Regions from separate parts of the Streptomyces sp. NPDC006430 genome, predicted to be linked through region 1. Evidence: riboswitches for the same ligand, from Rfam matches in the RefSeq annotation. Region 1 holds a riboswitch; each other region holds the start of a gene.
The links. Region 1 has a riboswitch for cobalamin ahead of ABZZ20_RS09830 (prenyltransferase/squalene oxidase repeat-containing protein). Riboswitches for the same ligand answer to the same signal wherever they lie in the genome.
Positions count from the first base shown of each region.

Region 1 (5,402 bases):
GCGTCGTCGAGGTCCGTGTCCCGTCGACCGCCGCCTTCGCCGGGCCCGCCCCCGCGGCGGCCGGGTCCGGGTTCGGGCTGGTCATCGGGTGCGGCGGCGGGATTGCCAGACTGCGGCCGCCGCCAGGGCGGCGAGCGCCGCGAGGCCGGCCAGCAGGCCCGCCGATGGGCCGCCGCCCTCGTCCTTCGCCTCCTTCGCGCCCTTCGCGTCCTCGTTCTTCTTCCCGGCTGCGGAGGTCGAGGACGGGGTGGATTGCGTGTCGGCGACCTGTTCGCCGCAGCCCTGCTTCGGGTAGCCCGAGACCGCGCACAGCAGCGCCGCGCTGTTGTAGCGGAGCGGCTTGGCGACCTCCGCCAGGGCTTCGGCCGCCGTCGCGTCCGGGGCCACCCGGGCGCAGGCGGTGCGGGGGGCCTCCTGCGGCGGGGCTTCGCCCGCCGGGGCGTCCGCCGCGTCGCCGAAGTCGACGACCACGGCGATCCGCTTGCGGCCCTCCACGGCAGGGGTCGAGGCACAGACGGCGGCGAAATCGGCTGCCGCGCGCGGCTGAGCCGCCTCCGCCGCCGCGTCCTTGCTCACCGCGAAGCGAAAGCCCAGGGCCGAGCCGTCCGCCGGGCGGGCCGTCGAGGGGCCCTGCGTGGCGTACTGCCACGGGCCGCCCGTGCCCTCCCAGAACGACCAGTAGCGGTAGCCCGCAGCCAGGGCGGGAGAGGACGCGAGGACGGTCAGCAGGATGCCGAGCGTGCACGCGAGCGCGAGCGCCAGCGGGGCCGGCCCCCGGCCGATCGGGCTGCGGCCCGTCAGGCTGCGGTCCATCAGAGCTGGTTCTTCTTCCGGCGACCGCTCAGCAGGATGCCGATGCCCATGCCGGCCGCCGCGCCCGCGCCCACGATCCACCAGATGTTCTGGTTCGAGTCGTCGCCGGAGTCCTTGTCGCCCTCGGCCGCCTCGGCGGAAGGAGCGTCACCCGCCTGCGGGGCCGGGCCCGTCGCGTTCAGTGCCGTCACCAGGTCGGTGCCGCCGAACGACTTCGGGTCCGTGCCCGTCGCGTGCGCGGCCAGCACCAGGGTGCCGAGCGCTGCCGGGCTGCCCTTGGCCCACTCAGCCGAGTTGGCCTTCAGCCACTCCAGCGCGCCCGCCGCAGACTGCTTGTGCCCGGCCGCGGCCAGGGCGATCACGGCGTCGGCGGTGTTGCCGGTGTCCGGCGTCGGCTGGTCCGCACCCGGGGTGGCGGCCATGAGGTGGCCGTCCTTCTTCAGCGTTTCGGCGAGGTAGCCGGCCGCGCCCTGGGCGGCGGCGGCCGGGTCGGCGGCGTCCGCCGGGCAGGCCAGCGGGGCCGCGGGGGTGTCCGTACCGGCAGGGGCGACGACCGGTCCCTTGCCGAGTCCGGCCAGGACCGCGGCGGCGGTGGCGTCGGCGTTGGCCGGGAGCTTGCCGTCGGCCGGCTGGTACCCGAAGGCGCCCCGGTCGGCGGCCGGCTCGGCGGTGCAGCCCAGCTGGAAGGCGAGCAGCCCGGCGTACGCGGACTTGCCCGCCTTCGAGGTGACCTCGGCCGGCTTCTCGCCCGCCGCTGCCAGCGCGCTGATGACGACGGAGGTGGAGCTGGCCTCGCTCGGGGAGCCGGGGACGAAGGCCCAGCCGCCGTCCTCGTTCTGGACGGACTTCAGCCAGTCGACGCCCTTCTTCACCGCCGCGTCCTGGCCGCCCAGCGCCTTCAGGGCCTGCACGGCGACCGCGGTGGCGTTGGTGTCGTACATCGTCTTGTCGTCGCAGGCCGCACCCGCGTCCGCGCGGAAGGAGGCGAAGCCGCCGTTCGCGCACTGCTGGCCGACGAGCCAGCCGACGGCCTCCTTGGCCGGCTTGACGCCGACCGTGTGCTGGGCGATGAGCGCGAAGGACTGCCGCCACACGCCGTCGTACGTCGGGTCCTTCTTGCCGTAGAGCCCGGAGGGGATCACCGGGGCCGGCGAGGTCGAGGGGGCGGGCGCGGCGAGGGCTGCGGGCGCGGCGCCCATGCAGAGCACGGCGGAGGCGGCGAGCGCGGCGGCGCTGCGACGGACGTTCATGGGGGTGGGTGCCTCTCCTGCTGGGGACCCGAAGGCAGGCACGCGAAAGGCACCGGGCTCCGGCTCCGTTTACCTCGACGGTGCCGGCCGCCGGAGGCTCCGGCGGCACGAGCCGCGCACGTTCCGTACGGGGCAGTCCGGCTCCCCGCCCGGCGGGGGCCGGGGCGGGTCACGGTTGCGGGTCAGCGCCGGAATCGCACCGGCTTCCCCCCGTACGAAAGGGTGGACGACGCGCTTACTGTACCGGCCCGTAGCGCAGCGGAAAGGGGGCCGCCCGGCCCTAGCACCCCTTACCGCACGCCGTGGCCCGGCCCCTGGGGGGCCGGTCACAGTGCGCGGTACGCGACCGGATCGCTGCCCGGGACCGGCTCCGCCCGCCCCTGCTTCACCAGCCTCCGCAGATGGGCCTCCGCCTCGGAGACGGCGATGTTCCGGGAGGCGTACGGGATCTGCTCCCAGGGCCGGTTCCACTCCATCCGCTCCGCCAGCGCCCACGGGGTCAGCGGCCGGGCCAGCAGTTCCCACAGCCCGGTCAGCCGTTCCTCGTGGTGGCGCAGCAGTTCGCGCACCCGGGCCGGGGCGTCGGTGAAGGCGTGCTGGTGCGCGGGGAGCACCTCGGCCGGGTCGAGGCGGCCGATCCGCTCCAGGGAGTCGAGGTAGTCGCCGAGGGGGTCGGTGACCCGGGTGTCCTCCGGGTCCTCGTACAGCCCGATGTGCGGGGAGATCCCCGGGAGCAGGTGGTCCCCGGAGAAGAGGCGGCCGTTGCCCGGCAGGTTCGCCGGGTGCTGTTCCTCCAGGTGCAGGCAGACGTGGCCGGGGGTGTGGCCGGGGGTCCAGATGGCGCGCAGCCGGCGTCCGGCGAGGGGAAGCAGTTCGCCGGGGACGATCTCCCGGTCGGGGACGGCGGCGCGCAGTCCGGGCAGGGTGCGCAGTCGGCCGCCGGTGCGGGCGGCCCGCAGGGGTGCGAGGTGTTCCTCGGGGGCTCCGGCGGCGGCGAGCTTCCCGCTCATGTAGTCGAACCAGACGCCGGGTTCGGCGGAGCGGGTCCGTACGACGACCTCGGTGTCGGCTGCGTGCATGGCGATCCACGCGCCGGAGGCCTCGCGGACCCGCCCGGACAGGCCGTGGTGGTCCGGGTGGTGGTGGGTGATGACCACGCCGTGCACCTCGGTGACCGCGGTGCCGAGGGCGTCGAGGCCGGCGACGAGGGTGTCCCAGGACTGCGGGTCGTCCCAGCCGGTGTCGATGAGGACGGGGCCGCGGTCGGTGTCGAGGACGTGGACGAGGGTGTGGCCGAGGGGGTTGTCGGGGATGGGGACCTTGATGCCGCGGACGCCTCCGCCGTGATCGGTGACGTGCGCCCGGAGCGGCGGTGCCGGTGGTGCCTGGGGTGCGGGCGGTGCTGTCGGCGGCGGCGGCGGCGGTGCGGGCGGTGCTGGCGGTGGTGCGTGCGGGGCGGCCTGCGGTGGTGCGTGCGGGGCGCCGCGGGGCGGCACCGGCGACGTGTCCTGGGGCATGAGGGGCTCCCTGTCTGCGTCTGGCCGCGCCTGTGTTGCCCGGCCCAGTGTGACGAGAACGTGTTGCAGTAGTCGCCCAAGTCGACCATCTGTGGGCCGTCCTGACCAGTCGTCGGCCCCTCCCGGGCCGTTCCGTCCTGGCCGTGGACTCCTAGAACTAGAACTGGTATCAGTTCGGGAACGTCAAGCCGCAGGAGGCATCAGCCATGACCGAGCTCGTGGAACACGGACACCTGTTCATCGGCGGGGAGTGGACGGATCCGCTGGGCACCGACAGGATCACGATCCTCTCCCCCCACACCGAGCAGGTCATCGGCAGCGTCCCGCACGCCTCCCGCGCGGACGTGGACCGTGCCGTCGCCGTCGCACGCAAGGCCTTCGACGAGGGCCCCTGGCCCCGGATGTCCCTGGACGAGCGGATGGCCGTCGTCACCCGGATCAAGGACGCGATCGCCGTCCGGCACGAGGAGATCGCCCGGTCGATCAGCTCCCAGAACGGGTCCCCGTACTCCTGGAGCGTCCTCGCCCAGGCGCTCGGCCCGATGATGGTCTACGACGCCGCGATCCAGGTCGCGCGGGCCTATCCGTACGAGGAGCACCGCCAGGGCGTGCTCGGGCCGATCCTGGTGCGCCGGGAGCCCGTGGGCGTGGTCGCGGCCGTCATCCCGTGGAACGTGCCGCAGTTCGTGGCCGCCGCCAAGCTCGCGCCCGCGCTGTTGACGGGATCGACGGTGATCCTCAAGCCGTCCCCCGAGGCCCCGCTGGACTCGTACATCCTCGCCGACATCGCGCGCGGGGCCGGGCTGCCGGAGGGCGTGCTGTCGATCCTGCCCGCGGACCGGGAGGTCAGCGAGTACCTGGTCGGCCACCCCGGCATCGACAAGGTCGCCTTCACCGGTTCGGTCGCCGCGGGACGGCGCGTGATGGAGGTCGCCGCGCGCAACCTGACCCGGGTCACGCTCGAACTCGGCGGCAAGTCTGCCGCCGTGATCCTGCCGGACGCCGACCTGGAGCCCACCGTCGCCGGGATCGTCCCGGCGGCCTGGATGAACAACGGGCAGGCGTGCGTGGCCCAGACCCGGGTGCTCGCTCCGCGCAGCCGGTACGAGGAGGTGGCCGAGGCGCTCGCCGCGGCGGCCGGTGCGCTGGTGGTCGGCGACCCGCTGGACCCGGCGACGCAACTCGGGCCGTTGGTGGCCGAGCGGCAGCGGCAGCGGTCGCTGGACTACATCCGGATCGGTCAGGAGGAGGGCGCGAAGGTCCTCGCGGGCGGTGGTCGCCCGGCGGGGCTGGAGCGGGGCTGGTACGTGGAGCCGACCCTCTTCGGGGACGTGGACAACTCGATGCGGATCGCCCGGGAAGAGATCTTCGGCCCGGTCGTGTGCCTGATCCCGTACGGGGACGAAGCGGAGGCGGTACGCGTCGCCAACGACTCGGAGTTCGGGCTGAGCGGCAGCGTGTGGACGGGGGACGTCGAGCACGGCATCGACTTCGCCCGGCAGGTGCGGACCGGCACGTTCAACGTGAACACCTTCAGCCTGGACATGATGGGGCCGTTCGGCGGCTACAAGAACAGCGGCGTGGGACGGGAGTTCGGGCCCGAGGGACTGGGCGAGTACCTGGAGCACAAGATGATCCACCTGCCGGCGGGTTACGGGGCGGGTGTGTGACCGTCATGGGCGACCGGTGGCACGTGGAGGTGGACCGGGGGGTCTGCATCGGCTCCGGGATGTGCGTGAACCACGCGCCGGAGGGCTTCGCGCTGGACCCGGCACGCCAGTCGCACCCGCGGGAGCCGGAGACGGACGCGAACGAGCCGGTC
Region 1 covers NZ_JBEXQA010000005.1:8,419-13,820, reverse strand. Annotated here, with positions in the region: gene ABZZ20_RS09835 (SCO2322 family protein) at 82-813, opposite strand; gene ABZZ20_RS09830 (prenyltransferase/squalene oxidase repeat-containing protein) at 813-2,063, opposite strand; cobalamin riboswitch at 2,173-2,307, opposite strand; gene ABZZ20_RS09825 (MBL fold metallo-hydrolase) at 2,390-3,580, opposite strand; gene ABZZ20_RS09820 (aldehyde dehydrogenase) at 3,787-5,250, shown strand; gene ABZZ20_RS09815 (ferredoxin) at 5,256-5,402, shown strand, end outside.

Region 2 (5,402 bases), on a different contig from region 1:
AAGGTCGCCGACAGCGGAAAACTCACCGGCAAGGACCCGGCCAAGAAGCTGACCGTCGACCTCACCGGTGCCACCACCCTGCGCCTGGTGGTCACCGACGCCGGCGACGGCACCAGCTGGGACCACGCCGACTGGGCCGACGCGAAGATCGCCTGCGGCAACGGTCCCGCCGCCGGCGCGCACCAGCTCTCCGACCTCACCTGGTCCTCCGCCAGCAACGGATGGGGCCAGGTCGAGAAGGACATGAGCAACGGCGACAACCAGGCCGGCGACGGACGCACCATCACCATCAAGGGAGCCACGTACGCCAAGGGGTTGGGGGTGAACGCGCCCAGTGAGGTGGTCTACTACCTCGGTGGCTCGTGCACCTCGCTCGCCACGGACGTCGGCATCGACGCCGAGGCGATGGGCCGCGGCACGGTCGCCTTCCAGATCTACAAGGACGGCACCAAGGTCGCCGACAGCGGTCTGATGAACGCCGCCTCCGGCGCCAAGCGGCTCACCGCCGACCTCGCCGGCGCCAACGAACTGCACCTCGTCGTCACCGACGGCGGCGACGGCAGCAACAGCGACCACGCCGACTGGGCGGGACCCGTTCTGACCTGCTGACACCCGACCACTCACCAGCACGGCGCGGTGCCGGACCCCCCGTCCGGCACCGCATTTCGTTGACGCCATCGGCGGCCCGAGCAGGATCCCCACCGGCCGGGCCTTCCACGCCGACCGGTCGTTTGCTCAGCGGTGCTCGGGGTTCGGGAAGTCGAAGCGGCAGCCGGCATCCCACTGCGAGCGCTGGTTGCCGTGCGCCGGAATGCCTCCCGAGCGTTTGAGCAGGGCGGCCAGGTGCATGAGGTTCCAGGACATGAAGGTCGTGTTCCGGTTGGTGAAGTCGTTCTCGGGACCGCCCGATCCGGGGTCGAGGTACGAGGGCCCGGGCCCGGCCTCGCCGATCCAGCCCGCGTCGGCCTGTGGCGGGATCGCGTAGCCGAGGTGCTGGAGGCTGTAGAGGACGTTCATGGCGCAGTGCTTCACGCCGTCCTCGTTGCCGGTGATCAGGGCGCCGCCGACCCGCCCGTAATAGGCGTACTGGCCGTGCTCGTTCAGGATCGAGGAGCAGGCGTAGAGCCGCTCGATGACCTGCTTCATGATGGAGCTGTTGTCGCCGAGCCAGATCGGTCCGCACAGCACGAGGATGTCGGCGTCCATGATCTGGCTGTACAGGACGGGCCACTGGTCGGTTTCCCAGCCGTGCTCGGTCATGTCCGGCCACACACCGGTGGCGATGTCGTGGTCGACGGCGCGGATCAGCGAGGTCCGGGTGCCGGCCGCCTCCATGACGGCGCGACTCCTGTCGATCAGGCCCTCGGTGTTGCTCGTCTCGGGCGAGCGTTTGAGGGTGCAGTTGACGTAGACGGCGCTCAGGTCTGAGTAGTCGTATGCGGAGGCCACGGCGCCAGCCTGTGCCCCACAGGTCGCGCCCGCCACCGGGACGCATCCGTCCGGGGGCCGGGCCGGGCCGAAGGGGTCGTCCCGGGTGGCCGGAACATCACGAAGCGGAATGCGAATCCCATATCGGGGGATGGGGTCGGGTTGTTACCGGTCCGCACGTCCGACTAGGGTCAGCGGGCCTTGGTGTTCGGGAAACCGGTGGGAAACCGGTGCGGCCCTCGCCACTGTGAACGGGAAGACTGACTCCACTCTCCCCCTGCCTCCGCCAGGGGGACCCCAGCGGGAAGCCACTGGGCGGCGCGGGAAGATCCGCATCGCCTGGGAAGGCGGAGTCAGGGCACCAGCACCCGTGAGCCAGGAGACCGGCCGGGGCGCGTTGTCCATCCACGAGGTGCTGGAGAGGTCTCCCCACTCATGCATATAGCCGAGGGGTTTCTGCCCCCCTTGCACGCGGCCGCCTGGGGCGCCGCGTCCGCTCCCTTCGTCGTCCACGGTGTCCGCGCCCTCACCCGCGAGGTGAAGGCCAATCCGGAGAGCACACTGCTACTCGGAGCGTCCGGAGCGTTCACGTTCGTCCTGTCCGCACTGAAGATTCCCTCGGTGACGGGCAGTTGCTCGCACCCCACCGGAACGGGGCTCGGCGCGATCCTGTTCCGGCCACCGATCATGGCGGTCCTCGGCACGATCACGCTGCTCTTCCAGGCACTGCTGCTGGCACACGGCGGACTGACCACCCTCGGCGCGAACGTCTTCTCGATGGCGATCGCCGGTCCTTGGGCGGGCTACGGGGTCTACCTGTTGCTGCGGCGCTTCGACGTCCCCCTGATGGTGACCGTGTTCTTCGGCGCCTTCTTCGCCGACCTGATCACCTACTGCGTGACCTCAGTGCAGCTGGCGCTGGCCTTCCCCGACCCGGGGAGCGGGTTCCTGGGTGCGCTCGCGAAGTTCGGCGGGATCTTCGCGGTCACGCAGCTCCCGCTCGCCGTGAGCGAGGGTCTGCTGACGGTGCTCGTGATGCGGCTGCTGATGCAGTCGAGCAAGTCGGACCTGGTCCGGCTGGGCGTGGCGAAGCTGAGCGGACGCAGCGGACAGAAGGCGGCGATCTGATGGGCACGAGCCGGAACGCGAAGATCAACGGCCTGTTGCTGTTCCTGGTGGCAGCGCTGGCCGTGCTGCCGCTCGCGCTGGGGCTGGGCGAGGGCGAGGAGGAGCCGTTCACCGGCGCGGACGCGCAGGCGGAGGCCGCCATCACGGAGCTCAAGCCCGACTACGAGCCGTGGTTCTCCCCTCTGTACGAGCCCCCGTCCGCCGAGATCGAATCAGCGCTGTTCGCCCTCCAGGCCGCGCTCGGTGCGGGCGTGCTCGCCTACTACTTCGGGCTGCGCGCGGGCCGCCGTCAAGGCGCCGCCGCCGCGGCGACGGCGGCTGCCGCTCCGGCCCCGACCCCGACCCCGACCTCGACCTCGGCCCCGGACGAAGCCGCGCCGTCCACGGGGTCGTAGCCCGTGCTACCGATCGACGTGGCGGCGCACAGCAGTCGCTGGCGGGGCCGCCACCCGCTGGAGAAGGCCCTGCTGGGGTTGGGGCTGACGGTCACCGCCGTGTGCCTGCCGCCCTGGCCGGGTGGACCCCTGGTCGCCGCGGCGACCCTCGCCGTGCTGCTGGGCCCGGCCGGCGTGGCCGGCCGACAGCTGTGGCGGGCCTTCCGGATCCCGTTGGGCTTCTGCTTCACCGGAGCGCTGCCGTTGCTGGTCGCGGTGGGCGGCCCGGCGGGTCCGCTCTCGCTGGCCCCGGACGGCCCCCGGCACGCCGCGGAACTACTCCTGCGGACCTCGGCGGCCTCCCTCGGCGTGCTGCTGTTCGCCTTCACCACACCGGTCTCGGACGTCCTGCCCCGGCTGGTCCGGGCCGGGGTTCCGGCGCCGGTGGTGGACGTGGCGCTGGTCATGTACCGCATCAGCTTCCTGCTACTGGACTCGATGGCCCAGGTCCGGCGCGCCCAGGCCGCCCGCCTGGGACAGGTCGGCCGAGCGGCGGTGTGGCGGTCGCTGGCCGGGCTCGCTGCGACGTCGTTCGTACGGGCCTTCGACCGCGCGGCGCGGCTCCAGGTGGGGCTCGCCGGGCGCGGCTACGACGGCGCGCTGCGGGTGCTCGTACCCGAGGCGGCCCTGTCGTGGCGGTTCCTGGCGGCGTCGGGGGCGCTGCTGGCGGCCCTGATCACGCTGACTCTCACCATGAAGGGGCTGTACCTGTGAACACGTTGGTGGAACTGGCCGGTGCCGGCTACGCGTACGAGGACGGTCCGGCGGTCCTCTCCGACGTGGACTTCGCCATCGCGGAGGGCCGGGCACTGGTCCTGCTGGGCCGCAACGGCAGCGGCAAGACCACCCTGATGAGGCTGCTGAGCGGGGGTCTGCGCCCCGGGTCCGGGGCACTGCGCCTCGACGGCGCGGCCGTGTCGTACGACCGGGCGGGCCTGACCCGCCTGCGCACGGCGGTGCAGCTGGTGGTCCAGGACCCGGACGACCAGCTCTTCGCCGCCTCGGTGGAACAGGACGTGTCCTTCGGCCCGATGAACCTGGGGCTCCCGGTGGACGAGGTCCGGGCCCGCGTGGACTCGGCGTTGGCGGCACTCGACATCACGGCGCTGCGGGACCGCCCGACGCACCTGCTCTCGTACGGTCAGCGCAAGCGCGCGGCCATCGCGGGCGCCGTGGCGATGGCTCCGCGGGTGCTGATCCTGGACGAGCCGACGGCTGGCCTGGACCCGGACGGGCAGGAGCGGCTCCTCGACGTCCTGGCCGGTCTCCGCTCCGCCGGCACCACGGTCGTCATGGCCACGCACGACGTCGACCTGGCGGTCCGCTGGGCCGACGACGCAGCGGTGCTGACTCCGTCGGGCATCCGCGTGGGCCCGGCGCAGGACCTGCTCTCGGACCCCGGCCTGCTGGCCTCGGCGGGCCTGCGCCAGGCATGGTCCCCGGCGGTGACCTCGTTCCTGCGCGCCCGTGCCCTGCTGGACGCGGACGCGGCGGGTCCGAAGACCCCGGAGGCGCTGTCCGCCTGGAGCTAGGGCCCGCCTTCGAATGACCGTCCGATGGTGGATCGCGGCTTCGGGATTCGCTGTCATGAACTGACCTACTCCGAACGGGAGTTGCCGGCTCCGCTGGTTTGCCGGTAGGCCCACGGCGTCCGGTGCGGTGCATCGCAAGGCGGGGGGCCACGGCTCGTGGTGGAGTCGATCTGGACCGTCTCCGTCGATGTCACCCGTGGCGTCGGCCCGGGCCTGGACAAAAGGGCGAGCCCGGGCGAACAGCCGGTCCGGGCTCCCCCAAACCTAGGATGGCCGCATGTCGCTGCCGCACGCCATCCTCACCGCCCTGCTTGAGAAACCCTCGTCCGGACTGGAGCTGACCCGGCGGTTCGACAAGTCGATCGGGTACTTCTGGTCCGCCACGCACCAGCAGATCTACCGCGAGCTCGGGCGGCTGGAGGAGGCCGGGCTGATCCGGGAGCTGCCCAGCCAGGTGCCCGTCCGGGGGCAGCGCAAGGAGTACGAGGTCCTGGCCGCCGGGAGCGCGGAGCTCGCGCGGTGGGTCGGCGAGAGTCAGGACCCGAAGGCCATCCGCGATCCGCTGCTGCTGCGGATCCGGGCGGCCGGCGTGGTGGGCCCGCAGGGGCTGGCCGGCGAACTGCGGCGCCATCTGGAGCTGCACCGGCGGCAGTTGGCGGTGTACGAGGCCATCGAGGAGAAGGACTTCCCACCGGAGCGGGATGGCGACGAGGACCGGCTGCGGCGGCTCGTACTGCACGGCGGCATCGGCCTGGAGACGTTCTGGCTGCGCTGGCTGGAGGAGGCCCTCGGCGAGGTCGAGGGCATGACGGAGCCCGACGCAGCGGCCGGGGAGTCGACGGCGAAGCGCCGCGGGCAGCGCGCCGCCCCCGCCCCGCCC
Region 2 covers NZ_JBEXQA010000008.1:131,462-136,863, reverse strand. Annotated here, with positions in the region: partial or broken gene ABZZ20_RS14945 (NPCBM/NEW2 domain-containing protein) at 1-156, shown strand, start outside; gene ABZZ20_RS14940 (NPCBM/NEW2 domain-containing protein) at 148-609, shown strand; gene ABZZ20_RS14935 (flavodoxin family protein) at 736-1,449, opposite strand; cobalamin riboswitch at 1,581-1,835, shown strand; gene ABZZ20_RS14930 (energy-coupling factor ABC transporter permease) at 1,864-2,556, shown strand; gene ABZZ20_RS14925 (energy-coupling factor ABC transporter substrate-binding protein) at 2,556-2,951, shown strand; gene cbiQ (cobalt ECF transporter T component CbiQ) at 2,955-3,704, shown strand; gene ABZZ20_RS14915 (ATP-binding cassette domain-containing protein) at 3,701-4,522, shown strand; gene ABZZ20_RS14910 (PadR family transcriptional regulator) at 4,800-5,402, shown strand, end outside.
Region 2: linked by a shared signal. The riboswitch ahead of ABZZ20_RS14930 (energy-coupling factor ABC transporter permease) and the one ahead of ABZZ20_RS09830 (prenyltransferase/squalene oxidase repeat-containing protein) in region 1 are both predicted to bind cobalamin.

Region 3 (5,402 bases), on a different contig from region 1:
GAGCCGGCGCACGACGGTGTCCGGGCCGGTCGCGGCCCCGTCGAGGACGGAGCCGACCACGGCGTGCACCCCGGGGGCGTCCAGTCCGTACGTACCGGGGCGCAGGGAGGCCAGTGAGCGGGTGAGCTCGACCTGCCCGGCGTCGGCGGCGTGGACGCTGAGCCGCGGCTCGCCGGGCAGTGGGCGGCCGGGTCGGTGCCGCAGGGCGGCGTCGGCGGCGTATCGGCCGGCCGCGACCGCGGCCGCACCGGCACCGATCAAGGTGGTTGCGACGGCCGCGGCCGTCACTGTGGCGGTACGCACCGCTCCAGTGTCGAGGCGCGAGCCCGGACGGGCCACTGGAGCGGAACGCTCCGCATACCGCCGGGACGGCGTGTGCAGGTATCGGGAAGAGGTCCGGGGGTGCCGGCGAGGCGGGCGGGAGAGTGATCTAGATCTCTTCCGAGATCCGCGCGAGGGGACCGGAGGGCCCCGGGCCTCCTGCGGAGGGGTTCGTTCACCCCGCTTTGACGTGCATTAATCGATGTATCGACGGCTAAAACGGGATGAAGCTCCCGATGGGATGCCGAGCCAGTACACCGCTCCGCCCGAGTCAGTTCATCTTCTGTTCACCCAGGTTGCCTACGGTCGCCGAGCCACTGACGCCAAACAGAAGCCTGGGTAAATGGAGCACATAACGCTTCTCCTCGGGATCGTGATCATCACCGCTCTCGTGTTCGACTTCACGAACGGTTTCCACGACACAGCCAACGCGATGGCTACCACCATCTCGACCGGCGCCCTCAAGCCCAAGACGGCGGTGGCCATGTCCGCCGTGCTCAACCTCGTCGGCGCGTTCATGTCCGTGGAGGTCGCCAAGACGATCTCCAAGGGCCTGGTCAACGAGGAGGGCATCCAGCCAGAGGTGATCTTCGCCGCCCTGGTCGGCGCGATCCTCTGGAATCTCGTCACCTGGCTGGTCGGACTCCCCTCCAGCTCCTCCCACGCCCTCATGGGCGGTCTGATCGGTGCCGCGGTCGCCTCGGCCGGCCTGGACGCGGTCAACGGCAGCGTCCTGGTCACCAAGGTGCTCATCCCCGCGGTCGCCGCTCCGATCGTGGCCGGTGCGGCCGCGATGCTGGCCGCCAAGGTCACGTACAAGATCGGTGGCAAGCTCGGCGGCAAGACCGCGACCAAGGGCTACCGTGCCGGGCAGATCGCCTCGGCCGGTCTCGTCTCCCTCGCGCACGGCACCAACGACGCGCAGAAGACGATGGGCATCATCACGCTGGCGCTCGTCGCCGGCGGTGCACTGGAGTCGGGTGCCAACCCGCCGGTCTGGGTCATCGTCTCCGCCGGCATGGCCATCGCGCTGGGTACCTCCCTGGGCGGCTGGCGCATCATCCGCACCATGGGCAGCGGCCTGACCGACCTGCAGCCGCAGCAGGGCTTCGCCGCCCAGACCGCGGCCGCCAACGTCATCCTGGCCTCCTCCAGCCTCGGCTTCTCCCTCTCCACGACCCACGCGTGCTCCGGCGCCGTCATGGGTGCGGGTCTGGGCCGCAAGGGCGGTGTGGTCCGCTGGTCCACCGCCACCCGCATGTTCATCGCCTGGGGCCTGACCCTGCCGGCCGCCGCCGTGGTCGCCTCCGGCGCCGAGCTGGTCATGCGCACCGGTGACATCGGCATCGCCGCCGTCGCGGTCTTCCTGATCGGCTCCTGCGTCGCCATCTGGGTCATCTCGCGCCGCCAGGTCGTCGGCCACCACAATGTCAACGACGTGGAGCCGACCGCCGCCGAGGAGCCGGGTGTCGTCACCACGGCCATGGCCGCCGTCGCCGTCCCGCCGACCGTGGCCGCCGAGGCCACTGCCGCCGGTACCGCCTCCACCGCCGCCGCGGCCTCCGCCGTGACGGACGAGGAGCTGAAGGCCACCATCCCGGCGGCCGCACCGACGACCCCCGCGGCTCCGGCCGCCGCGGTCTGACCCCGAGAACGACAGAGGAATCCGCAGCATGAAGATCGACTGGGCAGCACTCGGCTCCGTCTTCGGAGTCAGCCTCTCCGCCACCGTCGCGCTCGTGGCCCTGTTCACCCTGGGCCTGGTGGGCCTCTCCAAGCACGAGGCCGCCACCGAGCAGGGCGGCACCGCCACCCTGGCCCGCAGCGGCGCGTACGCCTGCTTCGCGGTCGTCGCAGCGGCCGTGACATACGGGATCTACCTGATCGTCAGCTGAGCTATCCACGCACGGCGCACGAAAGCTCCCTCCGGGTTTCCCGGAGGGAGCTTTCCCGTGTGCTGTGACCTGCCTCGCCGCAGGTCAACGGCGAGTTGACGGGCGTTCGCGGTGCGTGGTGGACTGCCCGAGCCAATACGGCGGCATGGAGAGGAAGTCCGGTGCGAATCCGGCGCGGTCCCGCCACTGTCACCGGGGAGCACGCGAGACGTGCGTCCCGGGAGCCAGGAACTCCCACCGCCGGACACGTCGAACCAGGGCGCGGACCCTGAGTGAGGACATACCTGCCACCATGCGTGCCGATCGCGTCTTCGCGTACGGCGCCACGGCGGGCCTGATCGGCGACCGGATCTTCGGTGATCCGCGCCGAGGGCACCCCGTGGCCGCCTTCGGACGAGCCGCCGCCGCCGTCGAACGCGCCCTGTGGCGCGACGACCGCGCCCGGGGCATCGTCCACACCCTCATATGCGCCGGAGGCGCTGCCGCCGTCGGTGTGCTGGGCGCGCGCGCCGTGCGCTCCCGGCCCGCGGGCGCCCGTATCGCCCTGACCGCGGCGGCCACCTGGGCCGTCGTCGGAGGGACCTCGCTGGGCCGGGAGGCCCGCGCCATCGGCGGCGCGCTCGCTGCCGGGGACGCCGAGGTGGCCCGGGAGCGGCTGCCACACCTGTGCGGGCGCGACCCGCAGTCCCTGGACGAGCAGCAGATGGCCCGCGCCGTCGTGGAGTCGGTCGCCGAGAACACCTCCGACGCCGTGGTCGGTGCCCTGGTGTGGGGCGCCGCCGCCGGCGTCCCCGGGCTGCTGGCCTTCCGCGCCGTGAACACCCTCGACGCGATGGTCGGCCACAAGTCTCCGCGCCACCTGCGCTACGGCTGGGCCTCGGCCCGGCTCGACGACCTCGCGGGCTGGCCGGGCGCCCGGCTGACCGCCCTGGCCGCAGTGGTGGCCGGCCCCGACCGGCGCGGAGCCGTACGGGCCTGGCGCGCGGATGCCGCCCGGCACCCCAGCCCGAATGCCGGGCCGGTGGAGGCGGCGTTCGCCGGTGCCCTCGGCGTACGGCTGGGGGGCACCCTCGCGTACGGGGGGCGGGTCGAGCACCGGGCCGTCCTGAACGGCGGGACGGGACGGCCCGTGGAGGTCGCGGACATCGAACGGGCGGTGCGGCTGTCACGACAGGTGACGTGGCTGGCATGGGGAACCTGTGTGGCACTGCGCTGTGCGGTGTCACGTCGGTCGCGGAGGGGACGCGCATGAGCGGCGGAAAGCGGGGCGGGGGACTCCTCGTCGCCGGCACGACATCGGACGCGGGCAAGAGCGTGGTCACGGCGGGCATCTGCCGTTGGCTGGCCCGGCAGGGCGTGAAGGTGGCGCCGTTCAAGGCGCAGAACATGTCGCTGAACTCGTTCGTGACGCGCGAGGGCGCCGAGATCGGGCGCGCACAGGCCATGCAGGCGCAGGCGGCCTGCGTGGAGCCGACCGCATTGATGAACCCGGTGCTGCTCAAGCCCGGCAGTGACCGCAGCAGCCAGGTGGTGCTGCTGGGCAAGCCGGTGGGCGAAATGAGCGCGCACGGCTACCACGGCGGGCGCCAGGAGCAGTTGCTCGGCGTCGTCACGGACTGCCTGGAGCAACTGCGGGGCACGTATGACGCCGTGATCTGCGAGGGAGCGGGCAGTCCGGCCGAGATCAACCTGCGCCGGACCGACATCGTGAACATGGGCATCGCGCGGGCCGCGCGGTTCCCGGTGGTCGTGGTCGGGGACATCGACCGGGGCGGTGTCTTCGCCTCGTTCTTCGGGACGACGGCGCTGCTGTCGCCGCAGGACCAGGAGCTGATCGCGGGCTACCTGGTGAACAAGTTCCGCGGGGACGTCTCGCTGCTGGAGCCCGGCATGGACATGCTGCGCGGGCTGACGGGGCGGGCGACGTACGGCGTTCTGCCGTTCCAGCACGGGCTGGGCATCGACGAGGAGGACGGCCTGAGGGTCTCCCTGCGGGGCGCGGTGCGCGAGTCGGTGGTGGCGCCGCCGGTCGGCGAGGACGTCCTACGGGTCGCGGTGTGCGCGGTGCCGCTGATGTCGAACTTCACGGACGTCGACGCCCTGGCTGCGGAGCCGGGCGTGGTGGTGCGGTTCGTGGACCGGGCCGAGGAGCTCGTCGACGCCGACCTGGTCGTCGTACCCGGGACGCGGGGCACGGTGAAAGCCCTGGAGTGGCTGCGCGAGCGCGGGCTCGCGGACGCGCTGGCGCGGCGGGCTTCGCAGGGCCGCCCGGTACTGGGCATCTGTGGCGGGTTCCAGGTGCTGGGCGAGCACATCGAGGACGAGGTCGAGTCCCGGGCGGGCTCGGTGGACGGCCTCGGCCTGTTGCCGGTGCGCATCCGCTTCGAGCGGGAGAAGACCCTGGCCCGGCCGGAGGGTTCGGCGCTGGGCGAGTCGGTGACGGGCTACGAGATCCACCACGGGGTGGCCGAGGTCCTGGGCGGGGAGCCGTTCTTGGACGGCTGCCGGGTCGGCTCGGTGTGGGGTACGCACTGGCACGGCTCGCTGGAGTCGGACGCCTTCCGTCGGGCCTTCCTGCGCGAGGTGGCCTCGGCCGCGGGCCGCCGGTTCGTCCCGGCCCCGGACACCTCGTTCGCCGCGCTGCGCGAGGAGCAGCTCGACCTGCTGGGCGACCTGATCGAGGAACACGCCGATACGGACGCGCTGCTGCGCCTGATCGAGGGCGGGGCTCCGGCGGGCCTGCCGTTCCTGCCGCCGGGCGCGCCGTGACGGCCCCGGCCGTGCTGAGGGGGAACATCCCCGCTGTCACGGGGAGCAGAGCAGGAGCCCGTTCAGGTGCTCGTGCAGGAGCGGGACATCCCCGCAGATCCGGGGAGCGAGCACCAGGCCGGGCGAGCCGCTGGCACTTCGGCACCGATATCCATCGCAAGCCACTCGAAGGAGTGACCGTCTCATGAGCAGCGCCCACTTTCCGTTCTCGGCCGTGGTCGGGCAGGACGACCTGCGGCTGGCACTGCTGCTCAACGCCGTGAGCCCGGCGGTCGGCGGCGTGCTCGTGCGCGGCGAGAAGGGGACCGCCAAGTCCACCGCCGTCCGCGCGCTGTCCGCGCTGCTGCCGCAGGTGGACGTCGTCCCCGGCTGCCGGTTCAGCTGCGCGCCCGACGCGCCCGACGCGGCCTGTCCCGA
Region 3 covers NZ_JBEXQA010000024.1:84,336-89,737, reverse strand. Annotated here, with positions in the region: gene ABZZ20_RS27430 (alpha/beta fold hydrolase) at 1-303, opposite strand, end outside; gene ABZZ20_RS27425 (inorganic phosphate transporter) at 665-1,966, shown strand; gene ABZZ20_RS27420 (hypothetical protein) at 1,995-2,216, shown strand; cobalamin riboswitch at 2,319-2,470, shown strand; gene ABZZ20_RS27415 (cobalamin biosynthesis protein) at 2,509-3,468, shown strand; gene ABZZ20_RS27410 (cobyric acid synthase) at 3,465-4,985, shown strand; gene ABZZ20_RS27405 (putative cobaltochelatase) at 5,170-5,402, shown strand, end outside.
Region 3: linked by a shared signal. The riboswitch ahead of ABZZ20_RS27415 (cobalamin biosynthesis protein) and the one ahead of ABZZ20_RS09830 (prenyltransferase/squalene oxidase repeat-containing protein) in region 1 are both predicted to bind cobalamin.

Region 4 (5,402 bases), on a different contig from region 1:
GTCTTCGTCTACGACTGCCCGGACGACGACGGCGTGCGGCACACCGGCGTCGTGATCAACCCGAAGCTGGTGGAGCTGCCGGCCGGCTCCCGCGTCCTCGACGACTCCAACGAGGGCTGCCTGTCGGTCCCGACCGCCTACGCCTCGCTGGCCCGCCCGGACTACGCCGAGGTGACCGGTCAGGACGCCCAGGGCAACCCGATCAAGGTGCGCGGCACGGGCTACTTCGCGCGCTGCCTGCAGCACGAGACGGACCACCTGTACGGGTACCTGTACATCGACCGGCTCTCGAAGCGGGACCGCAAGGACGCCCTGCGCCAGATGGAAGAGGGCACCCCGCGCTACGAGACGGTCCCGAACGCCTAGCAGCGGGCCACAAGCAGCGGGCGAGCCCCTGCGCCGAAGCGTCCCCGCCCGGGAACCGGTGGGCGGGGACGCCGTAGAGCCGTACGGGCCGTGACCGGAGGGGACTTAGAAGTCCTCGTCCAGGTCGACCGTGCCCTCGACCGCCACCTGGTAGGCCGACGGACGACGCTCGAAGAAGTTCGTCAGCTCCTGGACGCCCTGGAGTTCCATGAACGAGAACGGGTTCTGCGAGCCGTAGACGGCCGGGAAGCCGAGGCGGACCAGGCGCTGGTCCGCGACGCACTCCAGGTACTCGCGCATCGACTCGGTGTTCATGCCCGGCAGCCCGTCACCGCACAGGTCGCGGCCGAACTGCAGCTCCGCCTCCACCGCCTCCTTCAGCATGTCGGTGACCTGCTGCTGGAGGGTGTCGTCGAAGAGCTCGGGCTCCTCCTTGCGGACCGTGTCCACGACCTCGAACGCGAAGTTCATGTGCATGGTCTCGTCGCGGAAGACCCAGTTGGTGCCGGTGGCCAGGCCGTGCAGCAGGCCGCGGGAGCGGAACCAGTACACGTACGCGAAGGCGCCGTAGAAGAACAGGCCCTCGATGCACGCCGCGAAGCAGATCAGGTTGAGCAGGAAGCGACGGCGGTCGGCCTGCGTCTCCAACCGCTCGATCTTCTCGACCGAGTCCATCCACTTGAAGCAGAACTGCGCCTTCTCGCGGATCGACGGGATCTCCTCGACCGCGTCGAAGGCGGCAGCACGGTCGTCCGGGTCGGGCAGGTAGGTGTCGAGCAGCGTCAGGTAGAACTGGACGTGCACGGCCTCCTCGAACAGCTGGCGCGACAGGTACAGGCGCGCCTCCGGGGAGTTGATGTGCTTGTACAGCGTCAGCACCAGGTTGTTCGAGACGATCGAGTCACCCGTGGCGAAGAACGCGACGAGACGGCCGATCATGTGCTGCTCGGCGGGCGTCAGCTTCGCGAGATCGGCGACGTCCGAGTGGAGGTCGACCTCCTCGACGGTCCAGGTGTTCTTGATCGCGTCCCGGTAGCGCTCGTAGAAGTCCGGGTAGCGCATGGGACGCAGGGTCAGCTCGAAGCCCGGGTCGAGCAGGTTCTTGTCGGTTGAGCTCATTACTGGCAGGCCTCGCAGGACTCGGGGTTCTCAAGGGAGCAGGCGAGCGCTTCCGCGTCGGCGACCGCCTGGGGCAGCGCGACGGGGGCGGCAGCCTGGGCGGCGCGGGCGATCTTCGTCGCCGGGCGCGAGCGCAGGTAGTACGTGGTCTTCAGGCCCTGCTTCCAGGCGTACGCGTACATCGAGGACAGCTTCCCGATGGTCGGCGTCTCCAGGAACAGGTTCAGCGACTGCGACTGGTCGAGGTACGGGGTACGGGCCGCGGCCATGTCGATCAGGCCGCGCTGCGGGATCTCCCACGCCGTGCGGTACAGCTCCCGGACCTCGGCCGGGATCCAGCCGAAGCCCTGGACCGAGCCGGAGGAATCGCGCAGGGCCTCGCGGGTCTGGGCGTCCCAGACGCCGAGCTTCTTCAGCTCCTCCACCAGGTAGCCGTTGACCTGGAGGAACTCCCCGCTGAGCGTCTCGCGCTTGAAGAGGTTGGAGACCTGCGGCTCGATGCACTCGTACACGCCCGCGATCGAGGCGATCGTCGCCGTCGGGGCGATGGCGAGGAGCAGCGAGTTGCGCATGCCGGTCTCGGCGACGCGGGCGCGCAGCGCGTCCCAGCGCTCAGGCCAGGCGCGCTCGGTCTCGTAGTGATCCGGGTGCAGGACACCGCGGGCCGTACGGGTCTGCGACCAGGCCGGAAGCGGGCCGTGGCGCTCGGCCAGGTCGCAGGAGGCCTCGTACGCCGCGAGCATGATGCGCTCGGCGATCTTGGTGGAGAGTGCCTTCGCCGCGGCGGAGTCGAAGGGCAGGCGCAGCTTGAAGAAGACGTCCTGGAGGCCCATCGCGCCCAGACCCACGGGGCGCCAGCGGGAGTTGGAGCGCCCGGCCTGCTCGGTCGGGTAGAAGTTGATGTCCACGACGCGGTCGAGGAAGGTCACCGCGGTGCGCACGGTCTCGTCGAGGCGCTCCCAGTCCATCTCACCCGTCTCGGTGAGGACGAAGGCGCCCAGGTTGACCGAGCCGAGGTTGCAGACGGCGGTCTCGCCGTCGTTGGTGACCTCCAGGATCTCGGTGCACAGGTTCGAGGAGTGCACCACCTTGCCCGGCTCGGCGGTCTGGTTCGCCGTGCGGTTGGAGGCGTCCTTGAAGGTCATCCAGCCCTGGCCGGTCTGCGCGAGAGTGCGCATCATCCGGCCGTACAGGTCGCGGGCGGGCATGGTCTTGCGTGCCAGGCCGTCCGCCTCGGCCTTGCGGTAGGCGGCGTCGAACTCGTCACCCCACAGGTCGACCAGCTCGGGTACGTCGGCCGGGGAGAACAGCGACCAGTCGGCGTCGGCGTTCACGCGGCGCATGAACTCGTCCGGCACCCAGTGCGCCAGGTTCAGGTTGTGCGTACGGCGCTGGTCCTCACCGGTGTTGTCGCGGAGCTCCAGGAACTCCTCGATGTCCGCGTGCCAGGTCTCCAGGTAGACGGCGGCGGCACCCTTGCGGCGGCCACCCTGGTTCACGGCGGCGACGGAGGCGTCGAGGGTCTTCAGGAACGGCACGATGCCGTTGGAGTGGCCGTTGGTGCCGCGGATCAGCGAACCGCGGGCGCGGATGCGCGAGTACGAGAGGCCGATGCCGCCGGCGTGCTTCGACAGGCGCGCGACCTGGTGGTAGCGGTCGTAGATCGAGTCGAGCTCGTCCAGCGGGGAGTCCAGCAGGTAGCAGGAGGACATCTGCGGGTGCCGGGTGCCGGAGTTGAAGAGCGTGGGGGAGGACGGCAGGTAGTCGAGGCGGCTCATCAGCCGGTACAGCGAGGCCACTTCCTCCACGGCCGGGATGCTGTCGTTCTCGGCGAGGCCGCAGGCCACGCGCAGCATGAAGTGCTGCGGGGTCTCGATGACCTGGCGGGTGATCGGGTGGCGCAGCAGGTAGCGGCTGTGCAGGGTGCGCAGGCCGAAGAAGCCGAAGCGGTCGTCGGCCCCCTCGGCGAGGGCGTGCTCGACCAGCGCGTTCAGACGGGTGGCGTGGGTGGCGACGAACTCGGCGGTGCGGTCGGCGATCAGCCCCTCGCGGTGGCCCACGGCGACGGACTCGGCGAACGAGGTGGCGCCCTGACCCGCGGCCTCGTCGGCCACGGCCAGCGTCAACAACCGGGCGGCGAGCCGGGAGTACGCAGGGTCCTCGGAGATCAGCCCGGCGGCGGCCTCGGTGGCCAGCCCGCGCAGCTCGGCCTCGTCCGCGGCGGCGCTGCGGCCGCGCAGCGCGGCGGCGGCGACCCGGCCGGGGTCGGTGTCGGGGAGGTCGGCGGTCAGCTCGGTGAGAGTACGCAGCAGCGCGGCCCCCGGGCCTTCGGTGGTGTCGCCAGAAGCGGACTCGGCGCGCGGTGCGGAAGGCGCGATGGTCACGGCGGGAGCTCTCCCTCGCTCGGCCCGGCCATCGGCGGAACGGGGCGCGGGCGGGCGCATGCGGGCGCGCGGGAACGCGACGTGCCACATGGCGTCCACCGGCCCAACCGCGAGGCCCGGACGTGTCTCCACCCGGTTCGGTCGAGCCGGGCGCACTGTCGGCAGGTCCTCGGACTTGCGGTGACACCGATCGGTGTACTTCATACCGTTGCGGGACAGTTCCGGATTCGCACCGGATTCCCCTGCGGCGAACAGCGAGCATGAGCATACATGTGGGGGCGGCCCGATGCGTGACCCCCCACATGTTGTGTCGGCCCCTTGCTGAGCGTGTCGTTACAGCTCCAGTCGGTACGTGAGCAGGGTCAACGCCGGGATCGGCGCCCAGTCCAGCTCCGGAGTGCGTACGAACCCCAGGCGGGCATATATCCGCTGGGCGCCGAGCATGGCGGGCTGGGTGGACAGCACCAGCGCCGTGACCCCGTCCAGGGCCCGCGCCCGGTCGATGCAGGCCCGCACCAGAGCCTCACCCACCCCTGCCCCGCGTGCCTCAGGAGACACCGCCAGCATGCGGAACTCGGCCTCGCCGGGGACTTGGGTGCGCTGAGAACGCCCGAGGGCCCCGCCGGTCGGCGGGGCCCTCGGGTGCGTCCGGGGCTCAACAGCAGCGGAAGCCCTCGCGGGGGTCCGCCTCGCGGGCGTCCGTGCGGGCGCGCTCGAAGGCGCGCCTCGTCAGGACCTCGGCCTCGGGGTCGTGTGCCCGGGCGTGGGCGACGTACCGGTCGTACGCCGCCTCGCCCGAGAACTCCCGTACGAAGAACCGCGCCTTCGTCAGCGCGGCGCGGACCGCGCTCACGCCACCGGCTCCTTCGTACGGCCGCCACCCGAGTCGAGTCCGGCGGCGGCGAGCTCCTCGCGCTCCTCGGGCGTCGGGATGAGTCCGGCCGGGGCGATGATCTTCGACTCGGTCCACGGGACCTCGGAGAGCCTGACCGACTCCGGGCTGCCGATCGCCTTGAAGCAGGTCCGGGCCGCGTCCAGCAGCACGACGATGATCAGGGCCGCGAACAGCGCCGACAGCACACCGTCGACCGTGGCGTTGGTGACGATGGTGTGCATCTCGCCCATGTTCTTGGCGGGCTTGAGCACCTTCCCGGCGTCGATGCCCTCCTGGTACTTGTCGCGCTGCGCGAAGAAGCCGACCTTCACGTCCTCGGAGAACACCTTCTGGTAGCTCGCCGTGAGCGTGACGGCCACGTCCCAGGCCAGCGGAACACCGGTCACCCAGGCCCACTTGAGCCGACCGGACTTCACGAGCAGCGTGGTGCAGACGGCCAGGGCCACCGCAGCGAGCAACTGGTTCGCGATCCCGAACAGCGGGAACAGCTGGTTGATGCCGCCCAGCGGGTCCTTGATGCCGACCCACAGGAAGTAGCCCCAGCCGCCGACGACGAGCGCGCTCGCCAGCCACACGCCCGGCTTCCAGCTGACGTCCTTGAAGGACTTGTGCACGTTGCCCAGGGTGTCCTGGAGCAT
Region 4 covers NZ_JBEXQA010000002.1:425,040-430,441, forward strand. Annotated here, with positions in the region: gene def (peptide deformylase) at 1-366, shown strand, start outside; gene ABZZ20_RS05105 (ribonucleotide-diphosphate reductase subunit beta) at 472-1,485, opposite strand; gene ABZZ20_RS05110 (ribonucleoside-diphosphate reductase subunit alpha) at 1,485-3,869, opposite strand; cobalamin riboswitch at 4,012-4,144, opposite strand; partial or broken gene ABZZ20_RS05115 (GNAT family N-acetyltransferase) at 4,203-4,457, opposite strand; gene ABZZ20_RS05120 (YbdD/YjiX family protein) at 4,525-4,722, opposite strand; gene ABZZ20_RS05125 (carbon starvation CstA family protein) at 4,719-5,402, opposite strand, start outside.
Region 4: linked by a shared signal. The riboswitch ahead of ABZZ20_RS05110 (ribonucleoside-diphosphate reductase subunit alpha) and the one ahead of ABZZ20_RS09830 (prenyltransferase/squalene oxidase repeat-containing protein) in region 1 are both predicted to bind cobalamin.